DNA from 3 places in the Bacillus sp. FSL H8-0534 genome. Region 3 is predicted to be linked to each of the others. Evidence: riboswitches for the same ligand, from Rfam matches in the RefSeq annotation. Region 3 holds a riboswitch; each other region holds the start of a gene.
What was found. A riboswitch is a leader RNA that binds a small molecule or an ion and turns the genes downstream of it on or off. The one in region 3 is predicted to bind cyclic di-AMP.

Region 1 (2,272 bases), 1.1 Mb from region 3:
TCACGAATCCATTTTACCACCATTCCAGACTGGGACAACGTAAATGGAATAAACACGCCTACTGCATAAAGTGGAATGAGATGTTCTGTTTGCCCTTGGAAAGCAATAATTAAAAGAATTGAAGCAATTCCAAGTATGATAATTCCATTTGAATACCCTAATCGGTCTCCTCTAACTGTAAACATTCTAGGTATAAACTTATCTTTTGCAAGATTAACTGCTAATAAAGGAAAAGCAGAATAACCAGTATTAGCAGCAAGTATTAATATCAACGCTGTTGTTCCTTGAATAAAGAAATACATGAAGTTCCGTCCAAATGTTTCTTCGGCAATTTGTGAAACAACTGTTACCTCTCCACTTGGAGTAATACCATAATAGTAAGCTAAATATACGATTCCTGAAAATAACACTGCAAGTAAGGAGCCCATCGCAAGTAACGTTTTAGCAGCATTTTTAGGAGCCGGATCTTTAAAGTTTGGAATCGCATTGGAAATGGCTTCAACACCTGTCAAAGCAGAACTACCTGATGCAAATGCTTTTAAAAGTAAAAACAAACTAACCCCTGCTACTGGTGTACCAATTGGTGTATGCAAATTAGGTGAGACTTCACCTGTTACAATGTTGTATATACCTACACCGATTAATATAAATAACGCTAAAACAAATAAATAAACGGGATAAGCTAAAATAGAAGCTGATTCCGTTACTCCTCTTAAGTTCAAAATTGTAATAAATAATACAAAGATAATAGCAATAATTACATTATGAGCATGTAAGCTAGGAAAAGCAGATGTAATAGCATCTGTACCTGCAGATACACTTACTGCCACCGTTAAAATGTAGTCTACTAATAAGGAACCTCCAGCTATTAATCCTGGATTAACACCTAAATTTTCTTTTGATACTACATATGCTCCCCCGCCATGAGGATAGGCAAAAATAATTTGTCTATAAGACAAAATTAGAGCTGTTAGCAAAACTAAGACTCCTATTGCGATTGGAATAGAATACCAAAATGCTAACGCCCCCACCGTAGATAGAGCAATCAATATTTGCTCCGGACCATAGGCAACCGATGATAATGCGTCAGAAGATAGAATCGCTAACGCTTTCGTTTTATTAAGCTTTTGCTCTCCTAATTCGGTTGATTTTAAGGGTCTTCCAATTAAAAACCTCTTTATAGTTGAAACCACTGCTGTCCACTCTCCAATAACTTTGTACGTACATTTCTCTTTTAGTCAAATTAATACGCTATTTTTCAGAAAACAAAAAATGTCTACAAGCCATAACAAATAGACTTGTAGACATTAATTTTTTTGTCGCACAAGCTCCACCTTCCTTCTCATATAACGCTTACGAGGTTAGCTGTCGGATTCGGGCCTGTGAGTAGCCCTACCTCTTTTGCAAGGATTCACCCCTTGGATTATGTATCAATCCATAAAAACGGTTCCCCCGTACCATCAGGTTTCAGCGATTTAGAAATTCGAAACTGTCGATTATCATACTCCCTTATTTAGAAAAAGTAAACAAAAATTTTTAAACAATGGCTTAAATTTTTAGAAATAGAAAAATTGTGATGATTATATAGGGTATTACTTCGTGAATGAATATAATGCATCATATAAAATTAGCTTTTGAAGTTTTTGCACCACAATCAAATTATTTATATATACGCTATCTATTAATGAATAGACTTCACCTTTTTTCAACTACAGTATACATATATCTAGACCCATCGATTACTTCTATCAGTTCCCCTATTAATACTCTTATTGTTCGAAATATTAAATCTAAAACCCGTTTTATTTGTAGGATTTCCTTACTTTTTGTCGAATATATTCAATGGGAGGAGGAATATTACATGATTTTCAAAGGATTCTTCATTAATCTATCTATTTTTGCTTTCCTAGTTAGCTCAGCTATATTCATTCGGGTGTTGATTTTGAATATTAATTCTAAATTAAACCGGCTATACGGAGGAGTAGTTGCCGGTATCATAGCTGCTATTCTGATGGTCTTTAATTTTAAGCACATGGGATTGTTTTATGATCTCCGAATGGCTCCTCTTATAATTTCGTACATTTATTTTGGTCGTACGGCCGGTTGGATTACAATAACATTTATTATAATTATGCGCATTTTCTATCTTGGTGGTAATTGGGGACCATCTTTGATTGTTTCTTTAGGAATAGCTACTATATATACTATTTTTGAAACTTATCTCAAGGAGCTTCATCCCTTTAAGAGAGTCTTTCTCTATCTAGCTGTTTAT
Region 2 (2,272 bases), 980 kb from region 3:
GCATATTGAGAAAGTTTTTTCTAAAAAAAATAACTAGCCATATCTAATTATGGTTAGTTATTAATATGGATATCATGTGTTGTATTAACACCACCTGTTCCAGAGGCACTTGTAACAGTTGCATATAAAGCAGAAGAGATGACGCCAAGACGAGTTTCTTTCCCTTCCATATTTCCTTGTGAACTTTCTATCCCTAATTGATTTAACAATGGATTCCCCTTCAATTCAGATATAGCAAGCGTACAAAATCCGATAATCAAAAGAATGAACATTGATATAAAAAACATTCTACCTTGTTTCCGATTGCCAACCATTCTTCCGTATACAAATGGAAAAGCCATCGGAATTAACATTTGTAACATCATTTGTAGCACGTTACTTATCATATTGGGATTTTCAAAAGGATGCGCAGAAACTGTTCCCAAAAAACCTCCTCCATTGTCACCAAGTTCTTTAATAGAAAGCAAAGACGCTACCGGTCCACGAGGAATTTCTTGTGCCGTTCCTTCCAACGTTTTCACAACAATTGTTGGATCCAGTGTTTGCGGTGTCCCTAAAACCACAAATATCAATGATGCCACAAATGAAATTGGCAATAATACTCTTGTAATTGCTTGTACAAAATCAACAAAGAAGTTTCCTATTCTTTTCCCCGCTAGTACACGAATAAACGTAATACCAATTGACAATGAAGTTGCAGGTGCCGCAAACATCATAAATGTCACACCTACCATTTGAGAGAAATATGATAAACTACTTTCTCCCCCATAGTGTTGTAAATTCGCATTCGTCATAAATGTAATTGCTGTATGAAATGCTAATGTTGGTTCTAATCCTAAAAAGTGATTCGGGTTTAATGGAAGAATCCCTTGTAATCGAAATATCGAATATACAACCAAGATACAGAAAAAATTTGTGCTCATTAAGCAAAACATATATTGTTTCCAAGTCTGACTATGCCCTTTAATCCCAGCAATTTTAAATAAGATGTTTTCCAGTGGGCCAAATACCTTTTGAAATGGTTCCTTACGCTGAAAAGCATTGTATATATAGTCTCCCATCGGTTTTGCAACAATTACGAATAGGCCAATTGTAATTAGACTTGTAAGCCAGTTCATCCTCTTTCCCCTCTCTGTTTCCATTACACTCAAAAACAAATGTTATATTTTACCATCAAGAGAATAAAAAGAAAACACCAGGTTGCACCTAGTGTTTTTTACACACACAAGCCCCCCTCTCAAAACGCTGACGAGGTTAGCTGTCGGATTCGGGCCTTGAGAGTAGCCCTACCTATAAAAGGATTCACCCCTAGTGACAATGCACAAATTTGGTTCCCCCGCTCCTGAAGTGGATTAAGCGATTTATTATTTGGCTGTAAAATCTACATTGAGCTATTCTGATTGTTAATATACTCCTCTAAATGATAGTTGTAAAGAGAGAGAAAACAAAAAAGAAGGAATCTTCTCACAATAAACTCCCAATACATATGAATAATGCTAATCTCTATAAATATAGTAGCACATGAAATAGTGAAAAATGATATCATTGGAAATCACCCACTTCCATTTCCTATCCCTATGAGAAGCTTTGTAACCTTTATCCCCCTCTTACTTCTCAATTAATTGTTTGAATTTCTTTTCCAACTGATCCGGAGGTAATACTCCACGCGCTTGATCTACAATAATCCCATCTTTATCAACAAAAAACGTTGTTGGCAGTGAAACAATTTTATAATCAAGTCCCGCCACCCCATCCATATCTAATAAAATTGGGAACTTAAATCCAAAACGATCTGCAAACGCCTTTGCTTCTTGTACTGCATCTCCAATCGTTGCATTCACCGCAAAAATTTCGATTTCACCTTTATATTTATCGTAAAGACGAACTAAGTCCGGCGCTTCCATTTCACATGGTCCACACCATGACGCCCAGAAATTGATAACATACGGTTTTCCTTTTGCATCATTTAATGAATAAAGCTTTCCGTCTAATCCTTTTAGTGTGATTTTCGGCGCCTTAAATCCTACTTGAGGTAATACTTCTTTCTCTTGCAGTGCTGCTTGTTTTGCTTTCCGTTCTTTTTCTTCTTGCTTGGAATTATAAAAGTTAACTCCAGCCCAAATAAGTGCTCCAGCTAGTATAATTACAATTAATTTTTTCACTATTTTTCCTCCCATTATCGAGTTCACTTTTTATTTAACTTCGGTATATCACACACCTTTCCTTTATTCATTCATACTTTTTACTTTTCATCTTTTGTTGCAGAAGGAAA
Region 3 (2,272 bases):
TGAATGTAAATATACTCCTCTATATTTAACTTGTAAAGAGTAAAATTACCTAAAATAAGAAAATATTTCATCATTTAAACGCTTACATTGATTAAGATTAATATTTTATCATCTGTTTCCTTGTCTTTTCTTTCTTTTTCATCAAAATCGATTTTTAATATGAAATAAAAAAAGAGAATGAATTTGAGTACCGTTTTAATAGTACCTTGAATTCATTCCCTTTTTGCATTATAAAAATGAACGCAAGTTTCTCCCACGAATATAGACTCGTGTTAGTTCCACATGCAACATTTCATACGCAATAATATCCGTTTCTAAATACAAACTCTCTTCTGATGGCAATATCATATATGGTTTTGGAAACATAGAATCCATTGCTAATTCTTGAACTCGCTCTACTGATACTGCCCAACGATACGCTATATCCTCGCGTAATAACACCTTCATCATCACTTCCCCCGCCCTATTCAAAAAATAAAAAAGAAATGTTATCACAATTTGTAAACACTACAAATGTAGCTCCAATTGTTTGATAGAGCCTTACTGGATATCTTTTATTTCTTGTGACAACTGTAATAGGTGCTTGAAAAGAAAATCGAATACGCTCGGTAAAAAAGCTAACTGTTGGAAGCTCATCTCCTAGCAGGATTACTTTTTTAATCCTCTTGCAAATATTAGTTAAATTCTGCTCACCATTGCAACAATAAGTTGATTCAAATCCACATGCTCGCACTTCAGCCGCTACATGTTCAGTTGCGGTAAAAATAATCATATCTTGTTGAAAAGGCACTAATTCTCGTAAACTGTTTACTTTTTCCTCTTCCCCTACACAAATGAGCGTTACCTCTTTTTCCCCATCCATGTACATCATCCTCCTTAGCATAAAAGAATTCAAATATAGATTGATATTCTCCTATACTAGTCAGACCGATGAAGTGATGTATCCATCCATGCACCATCCTCTCTCAAGACGCTTACGAAGTTAGCTGTCGGATTCGGACTTTGAGAGTAGCCCTACTTTCATCATGAAAGATTCACCCCTAGTGACCATGCACAATTTGGTTCCTCCGCTCCAAATGAATCGGACTCAGCGTTACAAAAAACAGATTCTGGCTGATATAATACTCCTAAATATGGAAAAAGTAAACAATAAAAAAAGCCAGTTATAAAACTGACTTCCCCATCAAAACTTGAATATTTATGCACGGGTTTCTTGACGTTTGCCCCGCATTAACAGGCAGTAAGATCCCCAAAAATGCAGCGAAAGCAAAAGCTACTAGATGGGGAATCAACTGCCTGTAAAAGCCCGATTGGTGAAGGCTAATAATCAGTGGGGGATGAAGCTCTCCACTGATTAAAGTTTCACTTTATATGCAAAATGGTTCGTTGGCCCATGACCACTTCCAATATTCAATTGCTGTTCAATTGCTATGCTAATAAACTTTTTCGCTTCTCGAACCGCTTCTTCGATTGGATACCCATTTGCAAGTCCTGCCGTTACAGCAGATGCAAATGTACAACCGCTACCATGCGTTTGTTTTGAATCAATTCTTTCACTTCTATACTCAATAAATTGTTCACCATCAAATAAGAAATCAATAACTTCATTTCCTTGATAATCCGCATGTCCACCTTTCATAAGAACGTACTTGGCTCCTAATCTATGCAACTCTTTTGCAGCTTCTTTACTATCTTGGATGTTATGAATCTCCATCTCTGTTAATACTTCTGCTTCCGGTACATTCGGAGTCACAACTGTTGCAATTGGTAATAAATATTCCTTTAATGCTTGCACAGCTTCTTGTTGTAACAATGATGCTCCACCTTTTGCAATCATAACAGGATCTAGTACAATATTATTCCAGCCAAACTTTTTAATATTTTCTGCAACGACCTTAATAATTTCACTACTAAATAGCATGCCAAGCTTAACAGCATCTGGTGTTAAATCAGCACCAATTGAATTTAATTGCTCCTGAACCCCTTCAAGTGTAACAGGATATACTCCTTGCACACCAAGTGTGTTTTGAGCTGTAATAGCTGTAATAGCTGTCATTCCATATACACCAAGCTCTTGAAATGTTTTTAAATCTGCTTGAATACCTGCACCACCGCCGCTATCTGATCCAGCAATTGTTAAAGCTTTATTCACTTTCATCTCACTCATCCTTTTCTATCCAAAATAGCGATGATAAATCGTTTTTGCTTCTACTATATCTTTTGTTCCATGCACAAGTACGCGTCCATCTTGAAAGGCAACTAGTCGCTTTCC

Region 1: linked by a shared signal. The riboswitch ahead of MHH71_RS06290 (APC family permease) and the one ahead of MHH71_RS12110 (hypothetical protein) in region 3 are both predicted to bind cyclic di-AMP.
Region 2: linked by a shared signal. The riboswitch ahead of MHH71_RS07170 (potassium-transporting ATPase subunit KdpA) and the one ahead of MHH71_RS12110 (hypothetical protein) in region 3 are both predicted to bind cyclic di-AMP.

What each region holds. Positions count from the first base shown of each region.
Region 1 covers NZ_JBBOUC010000001.1:1,209,647-1,211,918, forward strand. The annotation lists gene MHH71_RS06290 (APC family permease) at 1-1,193, opposite strand, end outside; cyclic di-AMP (ydaO/yuaA leader) riboswitch at 1,335-1,483, opposite strand; gene MHH71_RS06295 (PAS domain S-box protein) at 1,862-2,272, shown strand, end outside.
Region 2 covers NZ_JBBOUC010000001.1:1,379,377-1,381,648, forward strand. The annotation lists partial or broken gene MHH71_RS07170 (potassium-transporting ATPase subunit KdpA) at 72-1,118, opposite strand; cyclic di-AMP (ydaO/yuaA leader) riboswitch at 1,228-1,369, opposite strand; gene MHH71_RS07175 (TlpA family protein disulfide reductase) at 1,608-2,162, opposite strand.
Region 3 covers NZ_JBBOUC010000001.1:2,355,031-2,357,302, forward strand. The annotation lists gene MHH71_RS12105 (hypothetical protein) at 229-450, opposite strand; gene MHH71_RS12110 (hypothetical protein) at 464-862, opposite strand; cyclic di-AMP (ydaO/yuaA leader) riboswitch at 956-1,103, opposite strand; gene thiD (bifunctional hydroxymethylpyrimidine kinase/phosphomethylpyrimidine kinase) at 1,355-2,167, opposite strand; gene MHH71_RS12120 (thiazole biosynthesis adenylyltransferase ThiF) at 2,174-2,272, opposite strand, start outside.